Regions from separate parts of the Dyella sp. BiH032 genome, predicted to be linked through region 2. Evidence: riboswitches for the same ligand, from Rfam matches in the RefSeq annotation. Region 2 holds a riboswitch; each other region holds the start of a gene.
The links. A riboswitch is a leader RNA that binds a small molecule or an ion and turns the genes downstream of it on or off. The one in region 2 is predicted to bind cobalamin.

Region 1 (7,902 bases), 710 kb from region 2:
CCGCCTGCCACGCGCTATCGCGCAGCGCCAGCTTCACCGCATGGCGCGCCGGGCCGCCCAGGCTCCATGGCCCCAGCCGCTCATGCAGCTGCGCCAGCAGCGAAGGTTCGGCCATGACGAAACCGGCGCGCGCGCCCGCGAGCCCGAAGAACTTGCCGACCGAGCGCAGCACGATCAGGCCGGGCCGCGCAGTCCCCATGCAGAGGCTTTGCTCGGGCGTGGCGTCGATGAAGGCTTCGTCCACCAGCAGCCAGCCGCCGCGGCGCGACAACTGCGCGTGCAATGCCAGCAGCGCCTCGCGTTCGAAGCGCTCGCCGCCGGGATTGTTGGGGTGGATGAGCACGACCACGTCGTAGCGGTGCGCCTGCGCGAACAGCGCCGCGGCGTCGAGGCGGTCCACCGCGTGCCCTGCGCGCTCCCATGCCTGCGCATGTTCCGCATAGCCCGGCGCCAGCACGCCAACACGCGAATGCCCGCGCAAGGCCGGCAAGGCCTGGATCGCCGCCTGCGAACCGTGGACCGGCAGCAGCGACGCTTGCCCGTAGTACGCGCGCGCCGCGTCGAGCAGACCGTCGTCTTCTTCGGGTAGGCGATGCCAGACCGCTGCAGGCATTAAGGGCACCGGCCAAGCGAACGGGCTGATGCCAGTGGAAAGGTCGAGCCACGCTTCCGGCGCGATGCCGTACTCGCGCGACGCGCGGAGAAGCTGTCCGCCGTGTTCAAGCATGGCAAGGCTCCCACACCAGCGTCGCCGCCCACGCAACGGCCAGCCAGAGCAGCACGCCGCGGCGCACCAGCGCCAGCGCGGCCCGCACGCTTGCCGCGCCGGGATCGCCACCTTCGCCGAGGACGGGCCGGTGCTCCCACACGCCTTCATAGGGCGCCGGGCCGCCCAGGCGCACCCCCAGCGCGCCCGCGCCGGCCGCCATCACCGGGCCGGCATTCGGACTGTCCCACTGCGCCGCCTGTCGGCGCCAGCAACGCCATGCGGGCGCACCGCCGAACAGCGCGTAGGTCGATGCCGTGAGGCGTGCAGGCAGCCAGTTGAGCACGTCGTCGGCGCGGGCCGCGGCCCAGCCGAAGTGGCCGTACCGCGCGTTGCGATAACCCCACATGGCATCCAGCGTGTTCGCCAGCCGATACAGCACCGCGCCAGGCGCGCCCAGCAGCGCGAACCAGAACAAGGCGGCGAACACCGCATCGCTGCCGTTCTCCAGCACCGACTCGGTCGCCGCTGCCGCGACCTCGCATGCGTCCAGCGCCGCGGTGTCGCGGCTTACCATGCGTCCGACGCGCGTGCGCGCGGCATCGAGGTCGCCGCGCTCCAGCGCGTCGGCGACGGGACGCGCGTGCTCGACCAGGCTGCGATGGCCCACCGCCAGGTAAAGCACCGCCACGCCGAAGGCGATTCCCGCGAACCCGCGCAGCTGTGACTGCGCGACACCCGCGAGGCCGACCAGCGGCAGCACCGCCAGCGCCCAGGCCAGCACGCCGGCACGGCGCGCGTCGCGGTAGAGCTTCTGCTCGATCCATCGCGCGGCACGCCCGAATCCCACCAGCGGATGCGCCCGGCGCGGTTCGCCCAACAGCCAGTCGCAGGCCATCGCCAGCGTGAGCGCAAGCGCCACGCTCACGGCAGGAACAACCGCAATGCCGCTTCCGGTGCGGACGGAAAGTAGAAGTGGACGAAGCTCGCGGTCAGTCTTTCGCGCCGGTAGATCGCTTCGCGCGCGGGGCCGCCGTCGGGATTCGTCGCGTGCGCCAGCGGCGGCTCGGCGATGTCCGCATGGGCGTAATGGAAGGTATGCCCGCGCAGCATGCCTTCGGGCAACGCGGCCGATTGCATGCCCAGTCCCCCCAGCCGCTCGCGCACCACTGCCCAGCCGCGCAGCAATCCGGCCATGGCGTAGGCATCGCCCTCGCTGGCAGCCAGTGCATCGAGCAGGCTCAGCATGCCGCCGCATTCGGCCAACAGCGGCTTGCCGGCATCCACGTGCGCGCGCAGCGCCGCGTGCAGGTCCGCGCGGCCAGACAGCCGCGGCAGATGCAGCTCGGGATAACCGCCTGGGAGCCACGCCGCATCGCAGTCGGGCAGCGCATCGCCCGCCAGCGGCGAGAACCACTGCAATGTGGCGCCCGCGCGTTCGAGCAGGTCGACGTTCGCCGGATAGAGAAAACAGAACGCATCGTCGCGCGCGACCGCAATGCGCCGCCCGGCGAGCAGTCGCGGCACCTCAAGCCCGGTGGCCTCGGCGAAGGCCACCGCTGGAGGCAGCGCGAGCTCCGCGTGCGCCTCGAGCGCGTCGGCCAAGGCGTCCAGGCGCCCGTCCAGCTCGGCCAGCTCGCCCGCGGCCACCAGCCCCAGATGCCGCTCCGGCAAGGCCAGCGCCGGATCGCGGGGCAAGGCACCAAACCAATGCAGATCGGCCGGCAGGCTGCCTGCAAGCAACTGCGCGTGATAGCTGCCGCCGATGCGGTTGGCGGCCACGCCGTGCACGCGCAGTCCATCGCGGTAGCGGGCCAATCCGGTCGCGACGGCACCGAAGGTCTGTGCCATCGCCGAACCATCGATCACCGCCAGCACCGGCAGGCCGAAACGCTGCGCGAGGTCCGCACTGGACGTGCCGCCGTCGAACAGGCCCATCACGCCCTCGACCAGAATCAGATCGGCTTCGCCCGCGGCGTCGTACAAGCGGGCGCGCGCATCGTCCTCGCCGGTCATCCAGAGATCGAGCTGATACACCGCTGCGCCGCTGGCGCGGGCCAGCACCATCGGGTCGAGAAAATCCGGGCCGGTCTTGAACACCCGCACGCGCCGGCCGCGCCGCGCATGCGCGCGCGCCAGCGCGGCAGTGAACGAGGTCTTGCCCTGACCGGAGGCCGGCGCGGACACCAGCAGCGCGGGCACGTGGCGCACGCCGCTCACAGTTCGATCCCCTTCTGTGCGCGGATGCCCGCCTCGAACGCGTGCTTGACCACGCGCATCTCGGTCACCGTGTCGGCCATCGCCACCAGTGCATCGGGCGCGCCGCGGCCGGTCACCACCACGTGCTGGTCCGCCGGTCGCGCGGCCAGCGCCGGCAGGACCTGTTCCAAAGTCACGTATTGCTTGACCAGGGCGATGTTGAGTTCGTCCAGCAGCACGAAACGATAGCGCTCGTCGGCGAGCATGCGCGCCGCCACGTTCCACGCCGCCTGCGCCGCCGAGATGTCGCGCGCCTTGTCCTGCGTTTCCCAGGTGAAGCCTTCGCCCATCACGTGATAGTCCAGCATGTCGGGAAAGCGGCGGAAGAAGGCCTCCTCGCCGGTCGAGAAACTGCCTTTGATGAATTGCACCACGCCGCAGCGATAGCCATGCCCCAGCGAGCGCGCCAGCATGCCGAAGCCGGAGGAGCTCTTGCCCTTGCCGTTGCCGGTGTTCACCACCAGCACGCCGCGGTCGATCGTGGCGCGGGCGACCTTGCGGTCGACCAGCGCCTTCTTCCGCTGCATGCGTTCGCGGTGGCGTGCATCCTCGGGTGTTTGTTCCGGTCCGCTCATGCCCGCGCCCCTTCGTCCTGCGTGCGCGTCAGCCTCGCCAGCACGGCGTAGCCGGCCAGCGCGACTGCGACGTAGGCGAACGTCGTGCGCACGAACAGCGGACCCCATTGCCACAGGCGCGCCAGATACTCGCTGAGGTTCGGATGCGCATAACGACCGCCCAGCCAATAGAACGAACCGTTGGAAATGGCGAACGACACCGACGCGGCCGCCAGCGCGACCGCGAAGGCGCCGGCAAGCGCAGCGGGCGTGGCCGACATCCGCGCGGACCACGCCCGCCCGGCGTACCACAGCACGGCATAGGCCGGCAGCAAGAAGGCATAGGCGGGCGTCACGCAGAAGTTGCTCACGCCCGCATACGAGACCGAGATCCAGTCCAGCCCCACCGCCAGCGCCATGAACACGACGAAGGCGAGGTGCCGGCGCAGCCACAGACCACCCAGGAAGAACAGCGCCATCGACGCATCCGGGAGATGCAACGCCGTGCCGAAATGGTGGAAGCGCGTGGCGATCATCAAGGCGGCCATGGCGGCGGCGAACGGAAAGTGGAAGCGTGATGGCATGGCGTTCATGCGGCGATCCTCCTGGCGAATGGGTGTCACGGCGCGGGCCGGTAGCTCACACTGAGCATGGCCGTGCGACCTGGCTGGTTGTAGAAGGCGACGGTCTCGTAGTGCTTGTCGAGCGCATTGCGCACGCTCAGCTGCACCTGCCATACACGGTCGAGCGCGTAGGCCAGGCGCAGATCGGCCAAGGCGTAACCGCCCAGCCGCCGCGTGTTGGCAAGGTCGTCATAGCGTCTTGCGGCAGCATAGAGACTGGCACCCACGCTGAAGGCACCGAAGCTGCGGTCGGCATCGACGCGCGCACTGCGTCCGGCGCGCCGGGGCAGCAGCTTGTCGCGGTTGGCCGCGCTCTCGTTGCGCGGATCCAGCCAAGTGGCAGTGCCGCGCAGCGCCCATCCGGCCAACGTGGTCGATGCCACCGCTTCCGCGCCGCGGATGCGCGCGCGCTCCACATTGCCGGGCAAGCCGACAGAGGCGTCGTAGGCGATCAGGTCGCGGATGCGGTTCTCGAAGGCGTTCAACGACCACAGGCCCCACGCCGGAGTCCCGCGCAGGCCGAGCTCGTAGTTGCGCGAACTCTCCGGGCGCAGCGTCGGACTGCCATAGCCCGGGTAGTAGAGCTCGTTGAAGGTGGGCGCCTTGTAGGCCGAGCCCGCGCTGGCGGTGAGGCGCAGCGTGCTGGCGAAGTCCCAGCCCCACAGCAGGCTGCCGGTGGCCTTGCCGCCGAACTGCTGGTTGTCGTCGCGACGCGCGGAGGCCTGCAGCGACTGCGTGCCGAAGGTCTGCTGCCATTGCGCGAACACGCCGCGGTTGAGGCGGCGGTCGTGCGCGTAGTCCGTGCTTCCGTCTACTCGATCGCGCTGCCAATCGTAGCCCAGGCTCCACAAGCCGCCGCCGAGGGCGAGGTCGCCTTGCAGCGAACCGAGATCGCGGTGCGTGTCGAAGGTGCCGGCATAGGCGCCGTTCCAATAGTCGTCGCTAAGGTCCGCGCTCTGCCCGGCGCTCAGGGCCAGCGTGACCGTGCGATTCGGCCGCCAGCGCACGCGCGCACCGGCCACCTGCTGCACCACGTCGGACTGGTTGCTGCTGGAGCCGTCGTACTCGTTGTAGCCCCAGCTGCGCAGCCAGTGCGCATCGGCGTCCCACTCCTCGTTGAAGCGATAACCGCCCTTGAGCGATACGGAGCTGTCGCGAAAACCGTCGCGGTCCGGTTCGTCGACGAAGCACCCCGCCCCGCGCGGCGAAGGCTTGCCGCGGCAGGCGTTGATGCCGTCGGTGTTCTCGTGAGTGGCCTCGACCGCATACCAGCCATCGCCCACCTTGCCGCCTAGTCCGGCCGCGCCACGGAAACTCGCGTTGCTGCCGTAGCCCAGGCTGAGGCTGGGCTCGAAGGCTCCACGCGGACGCCGGGTGAAGATCTGGATCACACCGCCGAGTGCTTCGGAACCGTAGAGGCTGGAGAAAGGCCCGCGCACGATCTCGATGCGCTCGACCTGATCCACCGGGATGTTCTGGATGGACGGCTGGCCGAGCGTGGCCGAGCCGATCTTCACGCCGTCGACCAGCACGAGCACGTGGTCGGCCTCGGTGCCGCGCAGGAACAGCGACGTCGCCTTGCCGGGGCCGCCGTTGTTGGCCAGCGACAGGCCAGGCGTGCCCTGTAGCAGATCCGCGACGGACTGCGGCTGCAGACGCTCGATCTCGCTGCGGTCGATCACGGTGACGGCCGCCAGCGTGCCGGCCTGCGACTGCTCGGTGCGGGTGGCGGTGACCACGACGCCGCCGAGATCGCTCGCCGGCTCGTCGGCCAAGGCAAGGGAAGGACCAGCAAGGGAAGAGAAGGCAAACAGGGACGCAACCGCAAACGCGGGCCTGCGCGACAAGGGGAAACGCAATGACACTGGTGGCTCCTAGACCGCGCCTGCCCGCGCGGATCGCTGGGGATCGGGACAGGCGGAAGGAGCGCTGACGGACGCACGGATGCGGCTCGCCAGGAGCACGCCCACCGCATGTCCGGTTCGCCTCGAGGCCGGTCTCCGGGCTCGCGAGCGAAGGTCGGGGACCTTCCGGCGCGGCGCCTTCCCGTGCATGTCTGCACAGTGGCATTGGCCGCGCTTGTGCTCGCCTACCGTTGCGGGGGCAGCTCCGGCATAGCCGTAAAGACGGCGCACCGGATTCCCGTTTCAACCACCGGCCAAGCCGGCGGTCACCTCAGGCGAGGGCGATAGTAGGGCTTGTTCACGCCGTTCGCCTAGTCCGGACTGCCGTGGCGGACCGTCGCGAGCCATGCGCCTGTTCGCCGATCCGGCCGTTGTCGTCTTGCTGACGCATGCCTGGCAAGCGCTTGCAACATCGCCCCGCTTAGCTACGGCCGCCTGCGACAGGCGGACCGAGCGAACTCACCATGAGCGACATCGATACCCGGCGGCGCCGTTTCCTGCAGATGGCCACCGCGTCGGCGGGCGGCCTGGCCGCCCTCTCCCTGCTGCCGGAGCCCTTGCGCCAAGCCCTGGCGGCGCCCGCGCCGGGCGGATCCGGCGACCTCACCGACGTGAAGCACGTGGTGATCTTCATGCAGGAGAACCGCTCGTTCGATCACTACTACGGCAGCCTGCGCGGCGTGCGCGGCTTCGGCGACCGCGTACCGGCACCGCTACCCGGCGGCGCGCGCGACGTGTGGCACCAGCCCTATGCGGGCAACGCCGACGGTTACCTGCTGCCGTTCCGCATGGACACGGCCACCACCAGCGCCATCTGCGCCAATGCGCCTGCGATGAACTACCCGGTGGACACGGCGATCTTCAACAAGGGCAAGTTCGATGCCTGGAACACGGCCCGCGCGGCGGGGTTGGGCATGGGGCACTTCGAGCGCGCCGACCTGCCGTTCTATTACCAGCTCGCCGATGCGTTCACCATCTGCGACCACTACTTCGCCTCCACGCTGACCCAGACCAACCCCAATCGCCTGCACGCGATGACCGGCAGCAATGGCCTGTCCGCAGGGCAATCCGCGGTACTCGACAACACCGAGCCGGCCGCCGGCTTCGCCTGGACCACCTATGCCGAGCGCCTGGAACAGGCCGGCGTGAGCTGGAAGGTCTACCAGGAGAGCAACAACTTCGACGACAACGCGCTGGCCTGGTTCAAGACCTTCAAGCAGGCCAAGCAGGGCACGCCACTGCACGACAAGGGCATGGCCACCGTGCCGGACCTGGTCGCCGCCTTCGCGCAGGACGTGGCCGCGGATGCCTTGCCGCAGGTGTCGTGGATTGTCGCGGCCGACTATCTTTCCGAGCACGCCAGCTACAAGCCGGCCTACGGCGAAGATCTCAGCGCGCGCCTGCTGGCGGCGCTGGCGGCGAACCCCGCCGTATGGGCGAAGACGGTATTCATCCTCAACTACGACGAGAACGGCGGCTTCTTCGATCACGTGCCACCACCCACGCCTCCGGCATCCGCCGCCGACGGCCTGTCCACGGTGAGCGTCGCGGGCGAGATCGCGAACGGGCTGCCGATCGGCCTGGGCTTCCGCGTGCCGCTGCTGATCGTGTCGCCGTGGACGCGCGGCGGCTGGGTGTGCTCGGAAGTGTTCGACCACACCTCGGTGCTGCGCTTCCTGGAACGCCGCTTCGGCGTGCGCGAGCCCAACATCAGCGCGTGGCGCCGCGCCGTCTGCGGCGACCTGCTCAGCGCCTTCGACTTTGCCAGCGCAAACACCGCCTGGCCAACCCTGCCTTCCACCAGCGGCTACACCGCCGAAGCAGACCTGCAGTGCAAGAGCCTGCCGGCCCCGTCG
Region 2 (7,902 bases):
CAGTTGTCGCGAGATTCGATGGTTCGCTTCGGGTGGTCCCTCGACCCAGCCCTCTCCCCGGAGGGGAGAGCTGGCAAGGGCTGCGTGGAGTTCAGAACGCCATGTCGAACGCGACTTCGCCTTCGACGCCCACCTGGTAGGCCGAGACGCGGCGCTCGAAGAAGTTCGTTACCTCTTGCACGTCCTGCAGGTCCATGAAGTCGAACGGATTCTTCGAGCCGTACTTCTTCGGAAGATCCAGCTGCGCGAGGCGCTGGTCCGCGCAGTACTCCAGGTACTGGCGCATGTCCTTCACCGAAAGTCCGGCCACGCCGCCGGAAAGCACGTCCTCGGCGAACTGCGTTTCGCAGGCGATGGCTTCCTCCAGCATTTCCTCTACCTGCGTGCGCATCGTGTCGTCGAACAGGTCCGGTTCCTCCGCGCGTACCGTGCGCACCACGTCGAAGGCGAAGGCCATGTGGCCCGATTCGTCGCGGAACACCCAGTTGGTGCCTGAGGCCAGGCCATGCAGCAGGCCGCGCGAGCGCAGGAAGTAGACGTAAGCAAACGCGGCGAAGAAGAACAGCCCCTCGATGCAGGCGGCGAAGCAGATCAGGTTGAGCAGGAACTGCCGGCGCTGCTCGCGCGTCTCGAGGCGGTGCAGGTTCTGCACCGAATCGATCCACTTGAAGCAGAACTCACCTTTCTGGCGAATCGAGGGAATGTTCTCGATCGCCGCGAATGCCTTGTGGCGCTCGGCCGGGTCGGGAATGTAAGTGTCCAGCAGGGTGAGGTAGAACTGCACGTGCAGCGCTTCCTCGAACAGCTGGCGCGAGAGGTACATGCGCGCCTCGGGCGCGTTGATGTGCTGATAGAGGTTCAGCACCAGGTTGTTCGCCACGATGGTGTCGCCGGTGGCGAAGAACGCCACCAGGCGATGGATCAAGTGGCGGTCGGCATCCGTCATCTTGGACTTCAGGTCGGTCACGTCCAGCGAGAAGTCCACCTCTTCCACCGTCCAGGTGTTCTTGATGGCGTTGCGGTACATCTCGTAGAACTCGGGGTAGCGCATCGGGCGCAGGGTGAGTTCGAAACCGGGATCGAGGATGTGCGACATGGGCGTTCCTTGGGGCGGGCGCCGGCGGCGCTCAATCGAGCTTGCGCGCGTAGCGTTCGCGCACGAAGCGGCTGATGTAGGTGGACAGGCCGATCCCGGCTTCGGCGAGCTTCTGCATGTTCCTCACGTGCATCCGACCGGGCCGGGTGTCGGTGTATTCGTAGGTGCCGTCGTGGACGAAGCGCACCCGGATGAAGCCCTCGCCGTTTTCGTAGGCGGCGACCCCGGATTTCCCGCTGCGGTTCCGGTAGGGCTTCATCGGATGCGCTTTCCTTATTGGCAGGCCTCGCAGTACTCGGGGTTTTCCAGCGAGCAGAACACCGCCGCGGTCGCCTCTTCCTGTTCCGCCTGCGGCGCGGCCCTGGCGGCCGGCGCGGAGGACACCGTGGTCTTGGCGATCCTGGTGGCCGGACGCGAGCGCAGGTAGTAGGTCGTCTTGATGCCCGACTTCCACGCGTACATGTACATGGAGCTCAACTGGCCGATGTTCGGGTTCTCCATGAACAGGTTCAGCGACTGGCTCTGGTCGATATACGCCCCGCGCGCGGCGGCCAGGTCGATCAGCGCTTTTTGCGGCAGCTCCCACACGGTGCGGTAGATCTGGCGCAGCCGCTCGGGGATCGCCGCAATGCCCTGGATCGAGCCTTCGGCCAGCTTGATCGCGTCGCGGATCTCCGGCGTCCACAGGCCCAGCGTCTTCAGCTCGTCGACCAGATAGCGGTTCACCACCAGGAAGTCGCCGGACAGCGTCTCGCGCTTGAACAGGTTGCTCACCTGCGGCTCGATGCACTCGTAGCAGCCGGCGATCGAAGCGATGGTCGCGGTGGGCGCGATGGCGATGAGCAGGGAGTTGCGCAGGCCATGCTCCTTGACGCTCGCGCGCAGGTTCGCCCAGCGCGTTTCGTCGTGCGGCTTGGCCTGCGGCCAGTAATCGAACTGCAGTTCGCCGTTCGCCGCGCGGCTCTCGTCGAAGCCCGGGTGCGCGCCGTGCTGGCTGGCCAGCTCGTTGGACATGCTCAGCGCGTGGAAATAGATCTCCTCGGCGATGCGCGTGGACAGCGCCAGCGCTTCGGCCGAATCGAACGGCAGGCGCAGCTTGAAGAACACGTCCTGCAGGCCCATCACGCCCAGGCCGACCGGGCGCCATTTCATGTTGGCGGTGCGTGCGGTATCGATCGGATAGAAGTTCAGATCGATCACGCGGTCCAGCTGACGCACCGCGGTACGCACGGTGGCGGCCAGCTTGTCGAAGTCGAAGGTGCCGTCCACCACGTGGCGCGCCAGGTTCACCGAGCCGAGGTTGCACACCGCCGTCTCGCCGGCGTTGGTGACCTCCAGGATCTCGGTGCACAGGTTGGACAGATGGATGACGTTCTCGGCCTTGGCCGTCTGGTTGCTGGTGGCGTTGCTGCGGTCCTTGAAGGTCATCCAGCCGTTGCCGGTCTGGGCCAGGGTGCGCAGCATGCGTGCGTAGAGTTCACGTGCCTTGACCTTCTTCGTCGCCAGGCCCGCGGCTTCCGCTTCGCGGTAGGAGCGCTCGAAGGTCTCGCCCCAGCTGTCGACGAAGTGCGGGACGATCTTCGGATCGAACAGCGACCAGTCGCCGTCGCTCTCCACCCGTCGCATGAACTCGTCGGGGATCCAGTTGGCGAGGTTGAGGTTGTGGGTGCGGCGCGCTTCGTCGCCGGTGTTGTCGCGCAGTTCGAGGAATTCCTCGATGTCCGCATGCCACGGCTCCAGGTACACGCAGGCCGCGCCCTTGCGCTTGCCGCCCTGGTTCACCGCGGCGACGGAGGCGTCGAGTGTCTTCAGCCACGGCACCAGGCCGTTGGAGTGGCCATTGGTGCCCTTGATCAGCGAACCGCGCGAACGCACGCGCGAGTAAGCCAGGCCGATGCCGCCGGCGAACTTGCTGAGCTTGGCCACGTCGCCGTACTTCTCGTAGATCGACTCCAGCGAATCGGTCGGCGAGTCCAGCAGGAAGCAGGAACTGAGCTGCTCGTGCGCGGTGCCGGCGTTGAACAGCGTCGGCGAGCTGGCGATGTATTCCAGCGAGGACAGCAGGCGGTACAGCTCCAGCGTCTCGCCGATCTCGTTGCCGCCCAGCGCGCAGGCGATGCGCATGAAGAAGTATTGCGGCGTCTCGATCACCTTGCGCAGCTGCGGATGGCGCAACAGGTAGCGGTCGTACACGGTGCGCAGGCCGAAGTACTCAAAGCGGCGCGTGGCGAGCGGGTCGATCGCGTCGTTGAGCTTGCGCGCGTTGGCGGCGACGAAATCGCGCAGGCGGTCGTTGAGGATGCCCAGCTCCGCGCCGCGCGCGATCGACTGCGAAAAGCTCTGGATTTCCTGGCCGCTCACTTCCTTATCGATATAGGCGCCGAGCAGGCGCGCGGCGAGCTGGCCGTATTCGGGCTCTTCGGCGGTGAGCGCGGCCGCGGTGCGGATGGAGAGCTCGTCCAGTTCGCGCGTGGTGGCGCCGTCGTAGAGGCCGCCGATGGTCTTCAGGGCCACGCGCAGCGGATCGACCGCATGCAGGCCTTCGCCGCTGCGGGTGACCGCGCGGACGATCTTGTTGACGTCCACCACCTCCTGGCCGCCGTTGCGCTTGGTCACACGCATCTGGCCGGGGTTGTGCGGCGGGGTCAGGGCAAACGGGGTTTCCGCGACGGCTTCCATGGCCGCGGGCTCGTGGATGGTGGCGGCCGCGTCGGCGGCGGGGAAAGCGGATGCGTGCGCGCGGTCGCCGGTGCGCTCGCGCGAGTCGGTATCGATGGGTTGCATGGCGGCATCGCTCCAGGCCAAGGGCTTCAACGACCTGCTCCCGCGCGCAGGGCTGAGGCGAAGGCGTTTCCAGCGCGGACGGCCGTGCGGCGGGGCGAAGGCCCCGCGCCACGACGCGCCTCCCCGCGGAAGCCGCCATCACTCACCGCGACGCTCAGGTCGCGATGTGCCGGCAGGTCTTCGGACTTGCAGACATGGATCGCTCGTAGACGACCGATCCGGCCTACTCGCCCCCGCTTCCCAGCCCGTCAGGGCCAGTGCGATGGGGACTTTCGTTTCTGCTTACCGCTGCGGGGCAGTTCCGGATTTGCACCGGATTCCCTATTAAGCCAATCCGACCGTGGGTCTGAGAGAGGCACCGACGGGGCACAACATATCGGGGTAGGTCTGGCGGGTCAACCCAACCACTTGTGCATATGTCGGTGCATATCGCGGTGGATAAGTGGCTTGGCGCGAGGCCGGGCGCGGGCTGGCCGGCCTGAAGAAAAATCTTTGGGCCATTCTCCGATCTACGGGTTTCGCCGGCGCTTCCTGGATGAAATCCGGGCAGCAGGTTCCGGTGTGCGGGAGGCGCCGGGCGACGTCGTGAAACCCGGCTACGGCGTGATCGAGAAATCGACTTCGATCGGATAAGGCGCCGGATCGGCCGGCGGCTTGGGCAATGTCCAGGTGGCGAAGCGGCTCAGCAGGCAGGTCGCCACGTCCGTGGTCGGGCGTACCTCGACGCGGCCCAGGCTGCCGTTCGGTGCGACGTCGGCCACCAGCGTGAAGGGCGACTTGTCCGGTCGGGGCAGCGAGGAAATGCAGCCCTTGAGCGCGTCGGTGGTGCGGTCGCCGATGAGGTTCCACAACTGCTTCTGGTAGTCCGGGCCGGTGCTCGCGGCTTCGGCCAGCTTGGCCTGCGTGACGCGCGACGAGAAATCGTCCCCCGGCGCGCCGGGGGCGGAGAGCAGGGCCAGGGCGAGCAGGGTGGACATGTGGCGTGATCCGGCGCGGAAGAAGCGGCCACGTTACCAGCTGCGCGGCGGCCAGGGAGGCGCGCTGACCGCCTAGCCGAACGGCCAGCGCCGCCGCAGCACCGCGTCGCTGCCGGTGAAGCGGTCGCGATCCACCTTGCGCACACCCGGGATGCCCTGGGCGCGGTCGGTGAACTGCCACAGCGTGTAAGCCGTCCAGCCTGGCGGCAGCACGGCGGCGGGCCCGTATTGCGCCAGCCAGAGCGGGCATTGCGCGAGCAGGGCATCGGCATGGGTGCCCAGTTGCTGTTTCAGCCAGTAGCCGCCGTACAGCACGGGGTAGCGGCCGGTGCGTTGGCGGAAGATGCCGGCGAAATCGCGCGCCTGGCTCAAGGTCATGCTGGCGCCATGCGGATCGGGTTCGAAATCCAGGCAGGCCAGGTCGTCATCGCCGGGCGAGGCAACGTCGAGGTAATGGCCGACCTGGGCCGCCACGTCGTCGCCGGTGCCGAAATGGTAGGAGCCCCATAGGAGCCCCTGCGCGGCCACCTTTCGGCGGAACGAAGCGTAGGCCGGGTCGGCATAGGCGGTGCCCTGGGTGGCCTTGGCGATCACCGCCACGATGCCGGCCGCGGCGACCTTGCGGACATCCACCGGTTCGTTCCAGTGGGAAACATCGATGATGTTGTCGGTCATGGAGCCCCCGCACGGTGGCTGGCGCGGGGGGATGGTACGTCCGGGAAACGGGCCGGAGCGTGTCGTGGTCGCGATTTCGCGGGGTGTCAGTCCGCCCGGTGCTCGGCGGCCAGGTATTCCTCGCTCTGCATCTCGATCAGGCGCGACTCCGTGCGGCCGAACTCGGCACGCAGGCGCTGGCCGTCGTACAGCTCGGTGATCGGCGCGGCGGCGGAAAGGATCAGCTTCACGTGGCGGTCGTAGAATTCGTCCACCAGCAGCACGAAGCGGCGGGCCGCATCTTCGCTGTAGATGGAGAACTGCGGCACGTTGGAGACGATCACGGCCGGGCCGCTCTTGGCGATCTCGATGTAGTCGGAAACGGCGCGCGGCCCTTCGCACAATGCATCGAAGTCGAACCACAGGATGTTGTCGGCGCGCTTGCGCACCGGGATCGGGCGGTCGTTGACCGTGATCTCGCCGCCTTCGATCGTGTCGCCCTGTGCCTGCGTGGCGAAGATACGCGCCAGCGAGCGCTCGGCCTCGACGCTGGGCGGCGTGAAGTACACCGGCGCCTGGGTGAGCGCGCGCAGGCGCCAGTCGTGCGAGGAGACCATCTCCACCACGTGGCAGTACTGCTCGATCAGCGCGATCGCCGGCAGGAAGCGCGCACGCTGCAGGCCGTCCTTGTAGAGGTTCTGCGGCTGCGTGTTCGACGTGGTGACCAGGCTGACGCCGCGCTCGAACAGGGCTTGCAGCAGCGTGCCCAGGATCATCGCGTCGCCGATGTCGTTGACCAGGAACTCGTCCAGGCACAGCACGCGGCAGCGCTCGGCGATGCCGTCGGCCACTTCCAGCAACGGATCCTGGCGATTGCCCAGTTCGCGCAGGCGTTGGTGCACCTCGCCCATGAAGCGGTGGTAGTGCCGGCGCAGCGCCACGCCCTGGGGCAGGCTGGCGACGAAAAGGTCCATCAGGAAGGTCTTGCCGCGGCCTACGCTGCCCCACAGGTACAGGCCGGGCACCGCTTCGCGCGCCTCGCCGGCGAGCAGCGACTTCAGTCGTCCGAACAGGCCATTGCCACCGGCGCTGGCCTGGGCGGCGGACAGCTCCGCATGCATGCGGTCGAATTCGGGGAGCACGGCCAGCTGCGCGGGGTCGCATTCCCAGCGGTGCGCGGCGACGCCTTCGTGGTAGCGCGCGCTGGGCGCGATCGTGGATGTATCGCTCATGGGAAACCGGGGAAGGCAGTCAGCCGCGCTTGGGCGGCAGCCAGTCCTGCACGACGTGCTTGATGGCGCCGCGCAGGTCCATCAGGCGGCGATGAAAAAAGTGCCCGGTCTCGGGCATGCGTACGAGTTCGGGCTTCTTGGCGAGGCTGTCGATCCAGTCGAACACTTTCTTCGGCTCGACCACTTCGTCTTCCTCGCCCATCACCACCAGCCACGGGCACTGCGGCAGCGCGAGGGTCTCGAACGCATAGCGGTCGGCGGGCGGGGCGATGCTGATCAGCGCGTCGGCCTTCAGCACCACCGCATTGCGCAGGCTCACGTAGCTGCCGAAGGAGAAGCCGGCCAGCCACAGCGCATCGCCTGGCCGCACCTTGCGCACCCAGCGCACCACCGCGGCGAGATCGTCGCTCTCGCCGTTGCCGTCGTCGTAGCTGCCTTCGGAAGCGCCGGTGCCGCGGAAGTTGAAGCGCACGGTGTCCACGCCGAGCTCGCGCAGGCTGCGCTCCACCATGGTCACCACCTTGTTGTGCATGGTGCCGCCCTGCACGGGATTGGGGTGGCAGATCACCGCCACGCCGCGGCGCGCTTCGGCAGGGTCGGCCACGCTGGTGATCGTTTCGAGCTTGCCGGCCGGGCCTTGGAGCGCGAAGCTGGCCTCTTCTCCGGGGAATTGATCCGGATCGTTGGGGAAGGCGATGGGAGTCATGCGCAGGATGATAACCGCCGGGCCGGCCCGCCGCCCGTCCGCGCGGGGGCCGGCGGCATGAACCATCTGGCCCACGCCCTGCTGGCCGGCGACGAGGAAGCGCTGCGGCTCGGCGGCATGCTCGGCGACTTCGTGCACGGGCAGCCTGATCCGGAGCGCTTTCCGCCGCGGGTGATCGATGGCATCCGCCTGCATCGCGCGATCGACGTCTATACCGACAGCCACGCCGAAGTGGCCGCGGCCAGGCGCCTGTTGCCGCCGCCGTTCCGGCGCTTCGGCGGCATCCTGCTGGACATGTGGTTCGATCACGAACTGGCGCGCGATTTCACGCGCTGGAGCGGGCAACCGCTGGATCCCTATTCGGACCAGCTGCGCGCGCTGCTGCACCGGCACGACGCGCTGCTGCCCGACGGACTCAAGCGCTTCCGCAACTATATGGACGCGCGGAACCTG
Region 3 (7,902 bases), 360 kb from region 2:
CGAAGAACACGGAGCTGATGGGCGTCGGGTTGATCGGCGCATTCGTCACCGGATCCACGCCGGTGTAGACGAAGTACTGATTCTCGAAGCGCTGCGGGCCGGCGCCGCGAATGGCCACGTTCGAGGGCACGGCCAGGTGGTAGCGGCCAGCGTTGGCGTAGATCTTGAAGCTGGAATCGCCATTGACGTCCCAGGTCAGACCCAGGCGCGGAGCGAGCTGGTGGCGCTGCTTCAGGAACACCACGCCGTCGGTGTTGAAGTTCTTGAACTGCTCGTTACGCAGGCCGAGGTAGGCAAGCCAGCGATCATTGATCTGCCAGTGGTCTTCGATGTACTGCGCTTGCTGCTCCACCTTCACCTTGCCCGCGGCGCTGAAGATGGTGCGCTGGGCGACTTCGGTCGCGCCCGGCGGGATGTTCATGCCCGGCACGGTGGAGAAGTCGTCGGTTGCATCGAAGTAGGTCCACAACGCGCCGCCCTGCGTGGCACGGCCGGAGAAGGACTCCAGTGTCTGGTTGTCCAGACCGCCGCGCAGCGTGTGCGAGCCGAGGTGATATTCCACATCGAAGCGCCAGGCGTGGGTCTTGTCGTTCGCGCCCGGCACCAGCAGGTTGCCGCCGACCGGCGCGCAGCTGATGCGGCTGGGGTTGCTGCGGTTGTCCGTAATGTTCGGGCACACGCCACCGGAAGCGCCGGCCACGCTATCGACATGGTCCGCGGTGCTGCGGCCATACAGCGCGTTGATCGTCAGGCTGTCGGTGATGTAGCCAGTGTACTTGCCCACATAGAGCTGGCCGCCCGGCGTGGAGTTGGCTACACCGGTGTTCTTCTGGTGTTCCGTGCCCCTGAGCGTGCCCTGCAGGCCAGTGTTGTAGTTGTAGTTGTAGATCACCGTGTCCTGGATGGAATCTTCACCAATGCCGGTGAATTCCAGGATGTGGTTGTCGGTGATGTTCCAGTCCACCTTGGCCATCCAACGCGTGATCTTGTTGCTGTCGTCCTTGGTCTTGGTGCTGGCGCCGGTGGTGCCGTTGTTGGTGCCGTACTGCACGCGGCCGGTGTTCTTGATGAACTCGCCGGTGCCGTAGAAGAACAGCTTGTCCTTGATCAGCGGACCGCCGACGTACGCGCCGACCTGGGTCTGGGTCAGCTTGTCGTTCGGACGGAACAGCACCTTGCCGTCGGTGACGCGGTGGCTGCCGACGGGGTAGTAGATGTAACGCTGGGTGGCGGCCAGCTTGGCCGGGCTCCACAGCACTTCAGCGCCGGCCTTCCAGGTGTTGGTGCCGCGCTTGGTGATGATGTTCACCACGCCGCCGGTGGAACGACCGTACTCGGCGCCGTAGCCGCCGGTGAACACCTGTTCCTGGTCGATCGCGTCGAACGGCAGGCTGGTGAAGCCCAGGCCGGTGAGCGGGTTGGTGACCGGGAAACCATTGATGTAGTACTGGTTCTCGGCGGCGGAGGAGCCGCCCATCGAGATGGCGTTGCCGTAGCGGCTGTCGCCGCCGGTGGTGCCGGGCGCCAGCAGCGCGGCCGCATTGACGTTATTGAGGATCGGCAGCTTCTGCAGCTGCTCGGAGGTCAGTACGGTACGCGAGTCGACCGAGGACACGTCGATCGCCGGCAGCGCATTGGCCACGACCTGGATGCCTTCGAGATTCTTGGCGCCGGTCGCCGCGGTGGCTGCGTTGAAAGAAATTTCGGTACCGGTGCTGACCACCACCTGCACGTTGTCGCGCGTGTTGATGGTCTGGCCGTTCTTCTGCAGGCTCACCCGATAGCGGCCGACCGGCAGCGAAGCAGCGCGATAGCGGCCGCTCGAATCCAACGCGATGTCGCGGGTCAGGCCCGTATCGACGTTCTCGATGTGGACGGTGGCACCGGCCTCGTCAGCGCGGCCGAAGATAGTGCCCGACGCGTTCGACTGAGCCATCGCCACCCCGGCAAGGCTCATGCTCAACGCAGCGGCGATGGCAGTCCGACGCCACAGCGGCGCGCGACCAGCGTGCTGGAACTTGATCATCTGTGTTCTCCCCAAAAAGGCCTTCAGGCCGACAGGCGCATCGCGCGCCGAAGATCGAATCGCAAGAACGCGGAAGGCTTCCCCAAGCCCGTACTCTTACCGCAAGTTTCAGCGATTCGCGGCCGAACTTAAGCGCGCGCCGATGCGTCGTCAACAGATTTTTTACGACGTGAAGACGGACAGATATCGTCTGTGGAAACAGTAGCTTAGGCAGCAAAACAGGAGCTTGCGCGAAGCTGTCGAATAACTGTAACGAACCTTACGAGCGGACGTCTGAACGTCTGTTTATGTCGTTATTTCCTGCGTTTTCAACCGTCCCGTGAACAATGCTCGGCGCTCGACCGCCTTCATTCTTTACCGTGGCGTAGCCGCCACGAGCTGTCTTGATGAAGCCCTTCTGCATGGGAGCGGTCATCGATCCAGGGCGTCACTGCGCAACCCTTTCGATAACTAGCGAGCGGTCTTGGGCCGATGTCGAGCGGCTGCCGCATGTCGCCGCACCCTTCGTTCGCGATCAGACGATGTCCCATCCAAGCCCGCTGCTTTTGCATACGCGATGGCAGGGATGTCTAGATGAACCATCCTCGCCTTCGATCGGCGAGGATGGCCTGGACAGATGTATCAGGTCCCGTGATCAACCCAGCTCATGGTCTGGGCCACGCCGCGATTCAGCTGATAGCCGTCTTCATGCTTGAAAGGTTTCTTCGGCTGGGCTGCGCCGAGGCCATCGCATTGGGCCAGACAACCCGCGTATTCATGATCGCAGATAGCCTGCTGCGCCGGATTGCCCGGGCCCTGGCTAAGGCAGCTCAAATAATTCCGCATGCAGGCGTTGCAGTCGTACTCGGCGGACGCCTGACCAGAAAATGCACTGGCCAATACGGAGAAACATATGGAGGCTGAAACGGCGAGGTATCTCATGGCAAACACTCCTTGTGATGAATGTGGCAACTCAGTACCGCGCCCGGATACGTATATCCGGACCATGGGATGGTAAGCGCGCGGCAAATCGCGATCGTTAAACCCCATCATGTCGAAGCGGCCAGGATCGATGGCAACACGACTTTCCACCGGGATGGCCATCAGCTATGCCCCCGCGCTCGAACATCGCATTTCTCGGGCATCCCGAAGTGCCTCGCGCGACTCGCTGGAATTACACAGCACTGCATAAAGACCGCACCGTTCGAGCGTGAATCAACGCGCCGCGCAGCGTTCCGCATTGCCAGTGCAAAGCCCTCCACGTTAAAGTTGCGTTCGTTCGGGTGTCCCACCGCCGTCAGGCCAAGGGATGAAACGGGAAGCCGGTGCGCCTTCAGGCAAGGCCGGCGCTGCCCCCGCAACGGTAAGCGAGCGTTCCAACCGCGGTGACGCGCCACTGTGCCTTCGGGCATGGGAAGGCCACCGGGGATCGCGCGGTCCACGCGCACTCGCCAGCCCGGAGACCGGCCCGAATATCTACCTGGTGGCTCGCGGAGGGCGAAGCCGGACCACGTGTCGGCGCCCGTTCGCCTGCCGTCGTTCCTTTTCCTCCCTGTCTTGCCGGGCTTATGAACTCTAGGGCCGTGCGAGTGGCGCGGCCGGGGAAAAGCGATCCATGAAGAAGCACCTGCTGGCCATGTCCCTGCTGTCCTGCATGGCCGCGGCCCACGCCGCCGACCAGAACGACGCGGGCCAACTGCCCACCGTGGTGGTCACCGCCACGCGCACTGCCACGCCCATCGACGAGACGCTTGCGCCGGTCACCGTGATCACGCGCGCCGACATCGAACGCCTGCAGCCGCAATCCGTGCAGGACTTGCTGTCGGGCCTGCCGGGCGTGGCTTTCGGCAATGCCGGCGGCCTGGGCCAGCAGACGTCGCTGTTCATGCGTGGAACGAATTCCTCGCACACGCTGGTACTGGTCGATGGCGTGCGCATCGGCACCGTGGGTGCGGGCATTCCGGCATTCGAGCAGCTGCCAGTGGAACAGATCGATCGTATCGAGATCGTGCGCGGGCCGCGTTCCAGCCTGTACGGCTCCGACGCGATCGGCGGTGTCATCCAGATCTTCACCCGCCACGGCCAGCCCGGCGAAAGCCTCACGCCGTCCGTGACCCTGGGCGTGGGCAGCCATCGCCTGGCGGATGGACAGTTCGGCCTTTCCGGCGGATCGCGCCATGCCTGGTTCAACGCCAGCGTAGGCGGCCAGTACACGCGCGGCATCAATGCCTGCCGCGCGGCGGCGGCCGGCGTGGGCGGCTGCTTCACGAACGAGCCCGATGACGACGGCTACCGCACTTACAACGGCGCTCTCAGCGGCGGTTATCGCTGGGATAACGGCACCGAACTGTCGGCCAGCCTGCTCAAGAGCAAGGGCGACATCGAGTACGACGGCGATTTCCAGAACTACACCCGTCGCTCGCAGCAGGTCGCCGGCGTGAATCTGCGCTTCGCCGTGCTGGAGGCGTGGAAGATGAGCCTGAGCGCCGGCCAGAACCTCGACCGCGCCGACAACTACCTGAATCGAGCGGACCTGGGCGCGGACATGCTGCGCGAAGGCAACCTCTATTCGCGCCGCAACCAGGCTTCCTGGCAGAACGAGGTGACGCTCGCCCCCGGCCAGCTGCTCAGTGCCGGCGTGGATTACCAGCAGGAGCACGTGGACAGCGACACCGGCTACGTGCGCACCAAGCGCGACAACACCGGCGTGTTCGCGCTCTACCAGGGCCAGTTCGGTCCGCACGAACTGCAGCTCTCCGCACGCCACGATCACAACCAGCAGTTTGGCAATCACAACACCGGCGCGGCAGCCTATGGTTACGGCTTCGACAACGGTGTGAAGCTCACCGCCTCGTATGGCACCGCGTTCCATGCGCCGACGTTCAACGATCTGTATTTCCCGCCGGTATTCGGCTTCGCCACCGCCAACCCGGACCTCAAGCCGGAGAAATCGCGGACCGCGGAGATTGGCGTCTCGGCGCGCCCCGGCGCGTGGAACTGGGCGGTCAATGCCTACCAGACGAAGATCGACGACCTGATCGGCTACGACGCCTTCTTCGTGCCGATCAACGTCGCCAAGGCCCGCATCCGCGGCATCGAAGGCCAGCTCGGCGCCGACCTGGACGGCTGGCACCTGCGCGGCTACCTGACCTTCCAGCAGCCGGAGAACCGCGGCGACGACGCCGAGCGTGGCAACCTGCTGGCGCGCCGCCCCGAGCGCATCGCACGCATCGACCTGGACCGCGACCTCGGCGCCTTCAGCGTCGGCGGCACGGTCAATGGCCAGGGCTATCGCTACGACGACGCGGCCAACCTGCAGCGCCTGGGCGGCTATGCCACGGTGGACCTGCGCGCCAGCTGGAACTTCCTGCCGGGCTGGACCTTGCAGGGGCGCGTGGCCAATGTGTTCGACCATCGCTACGAGACCGTCCGCTTCTACAACCAGCTGGGCCGCACGGCGTACCTGACCGTGCGCTACAGCCCGGCACGCTGAACCGCGCGGTGCAGGCTGGGGTGAGCGCAAGCGAACCCCGACGCTGCCGGGCAGACGAAAATGACGATATTGGGATCCGCCTTCGGCTCATCCCAACCCAAGGCCTAAGGACGGGCCGAACTTCAGGCACATCCCAAATGCCGGCTCCCGGCATACAGTCCGCCCCGGAGCGCGCCAGGAGGCGCGGCCCGGGGAACTCGTGAACATCTTCGCTCCAATGATCCGCCGCCCGGTGGGCACGTCGCTGCTCGCGCTGGGATTGGCGCTGGCCGGTATCTGGACCTACATCCTGATCGGCGTGGCGGCCCTGCCCGCGCTCGAATTCCCGGGCATGTCGGTGTATGCGGAAGTACCCGGCGCCAGCGCCCAGACCATGGCGTCCACCGTGGCCGCACCGCTCGAGCGGCATTTGGGCAGGATCCCGGGCATCAAGGAGATGAGCTCGGAGAGCAACGACGGCTCGAGCTCCGTAATCCTGCTATTCGAGCCGGGCAAGTCCACCGACAAGCTGGCGCGCGACGTGCAGGCGGCGATCAATGCGGCCCAGGTCGACCTGCCGTCGAGCATGACCATCCCGCCGCGCTACTTCAAATTCAACAATTCGCAGATGCCGGTGCTGCTGCTGTCGATGACCTCGCGCACGCAGACTCCGGACAAGCTCTTCGACATGGCCGACACGCTGATCAAGCCGGTCCTGTCGCAGGTGCCGGGCGTCGCCCAGGTGCGGATCATGGGCGGGCGACCGAAAGCCGTGCGTGTCGAGCTCAACAACGCGCAGTTGGCGGCGATGGGTCTCTCGGGCAACGACGTGCGCAATGCCCTGCGCGCGGCCAATGTGACCTCGCCGCAGGGCACGCTGACCGACGGCCTGACGCAGATGACGGTGACCGCTACCGACGCGTTGCACGACCCGAAGGAATTCGGCCAGCTGCTGATCGCCATGCGCAATGGCACGCCGGTGCGGCTGTCGGATGTCGCCAAGGTCTACAGCGGCCAGCAGGACGAGTACCAGGCCGCCTGGTTCAACGGCATGCGCTCGGTGACCATCCGCGTGAGCAAGCGCCCGGAGGCCAATGCGGTGGCGACCGCCGACGCCGTGCGCGCCAAGTTGCCGGAAATGCGCTCCTGGCTGCCGGCGGACCTGCAGATCACCCCCATCTTCGATCTCACCCAGACCACGCGCTCGGCCCTGCACGAGGTGGAAATCGCCCTGTTGCTCAGCATCCTGCTGGTGGCGGTGGTGATGCTGGTGTTCCTGCGCCGGGTGCGACCGATGCTGATCGCCATGATCAGCGTGCCCCTGTCGCTGGCCGGCGCCTTCGTGGTGATGTGGTCGCTCGGCTATACCCTCAACACGCTGTCGCTGGTGGCGCTGGTGCTGTGCATCGGCTTCGTGGTCGATGATGCCATTGTGGTGATCGAAAACATCGTGCGGCACATGGAACACGGCGAGCAGGCTTTGCCGGCTTCATTGCTGGGCGTGCGCGAGATCGGCTTCACCGTGGTTTCGATCACCCTTTCGCTGGTCGCGGTGTTCGTGCCGCTGCTGTTCGGCAACAGCCAGTTCACGGTGATCATGCGCGAGTTCTCGGTGACGCTCACCGCCGCGGTAGTCATCTCGGCGGTGATCTCGCTGACCGTGACGCCCGCGCTGTGCGGCTGGATGCTCAAGCAGGATAACGGGCCACGCGAGCCCGGCCGGATCGAGCGCGCGGTCGAACGCTTCGACCGCGGCATGCAGCGGGTCTATGAGCGCGCGCTGGACTGGGCGATGCACCATCGCCGGCTGATGCGCTGGCAACCGCTGATCCTGCTGGGGCTGACCGTGGCGCTGGCAATGGCGGTGGTCAAGACGGCGGGCTTCAACTTCATGCCGAAGGAAGACATCGGCCTGATCCGCGCCATGGTGCGCGCCGATACCAATATCTCCCCCTCGCTGATGGCGCTGCGTGCGCAGAAGGCCGCCGAAATCATGCTGAAGGACCCGGCGGTGCTCGACGTCACCACCTTCCTGGGTGCCGACAACGCGGGCGGTGCGGTGGGCAACCAGTCGGTGATGTACGTCGACCTCAAGCCGAAGGGCAACGGCCCGGGCGAGCGCCCGGAACACATCGACAAGGTCGTCGAGCGCCTGCGCAAGCAATACGAGGTACTGCCGGAAGTGCAGGTATCGCTCAGCTCGCTGAGTTTCTTCAACGGCGGCGGCGGTGGCGGCGGGCAGGGCGCCGAGAGCTTCCAGCTGGTCAGCGCCAGCACCATCGATCTGCAGCCGTGGGTCTACAAGGTGACCAAGCTGATGAAGGCGCGCCCGGAGTTCCGCGACGTCAGCAGCGACTACGACAACATCGATAAGCAGCAGATGCTCAGGGTGGACCGCCAGGCAGCCAGCCGCCTGAACGTGAGC

Region 1: it holds a riboswitch for cobalamin, as region 2 does, so the genes downstream of both, btuB (TonB-dependent vitamin B12 receptor) here and RKE25_RS21960 (ribonucleoside-diphosphate reductase subunit alpha) in region 2, are expected to answer to the same signal.
Region 3: it holds a riboswitch for cobalamin, as region 2 does, so the genes downstream of both, RKE25_RS01430 (TonB-dependent receptor) here and RKE25_RS21960 (ribonucleoside-diphosphate reductase subunit alpha) in region 2, are expected to answer to the same signal.

The regions. Positions count from the first base shown of each region.
Region 1 is NZ_CP134867.1:4,263,135-4,271,036, forward strand. Features, by position in the region: gene cobD (threonine-phosphate decarboxylase CobD) at 1-727, opposite strand, end outside; gene cbiB (adenosylcobinamide-phosphate synthase CbiB) at 720-1,604, opposite strand; gene RKE25_RS18805 (cobyrinate a,c-diamide synthase) at 1,631-2,926, opposite strand; gene cobO (cob(I)yrinic acid a,c-diamide adenosyltransferase) at 2,923-3,540, opposite strand; gene RKE25_RS18815 (hypothetical protein) at 3,537-4,112, opposite strand; gene btuB (TonB-dependent vitamin B12 receptor) at 4,139-5,956, opposite strand; cobalamin riboswitch at 6,116-6,335, opposite strand; gene RKE25_RS18825 (phospholipase C, phosphocholine-specific) at 6,511-7,902, shown strand, end outside.
Region 2 is NZ_CP134867.1:4,973,717-4,981,618, reverse strand. Features, by position in the region: gene RKE25_RS21970 (ribonucleotide-diphosphate reductase subunit beta) at 92-1,096, opposite strand; gene RKE25_RS21965 (hypothetical protein) at 1,128-1,355, opposite strand; gene RKE25_RS21960 (ribonucleoside-diphosphate reductase subunit alpha) at 1,370-3,775, opposite strand; cobalamin riboswitch at 4,034-4,258, opposite strand; gene RKE25_RS21955 (peptidase C13) at 4,477-4,857, opposite strand; gene RKE25_RS21950 (glycoside hydrolase family 25 protein) at 4,930-5,532, opposite strand; gene zapE (cell division protein ZapE) at 5,619-6,743, opposite strand; gene RKE25_RS21940 (alpha/beta fold hydrolase) at 6,763-7,449, opposite strand; gene RKE25_RS21935 (ACP phosphodiesterase) at 7,507-7,902, shown strand, end outside.
Region 3 is NZ_CP134867.1:341,287-349,188, reverse strand. Features, by position in the region: gene RKE25_RS01440 (TonB-dependent receptor) at 1-2,026, opposite strand, end outside; gene RKE25_RS01435 (hypothetical protein) at 2,648-3,109, opposite strand; cobalamin riboswitch at 3,270-3,492, shown strand; gene RKE25_RS01430 (TonB-dependent receptor) at 3,621-5,498, shown strand; gene RKE25_RS01425 (efflux RND transporter permease subunit) at 5,698-7,902, shown strand, end outside.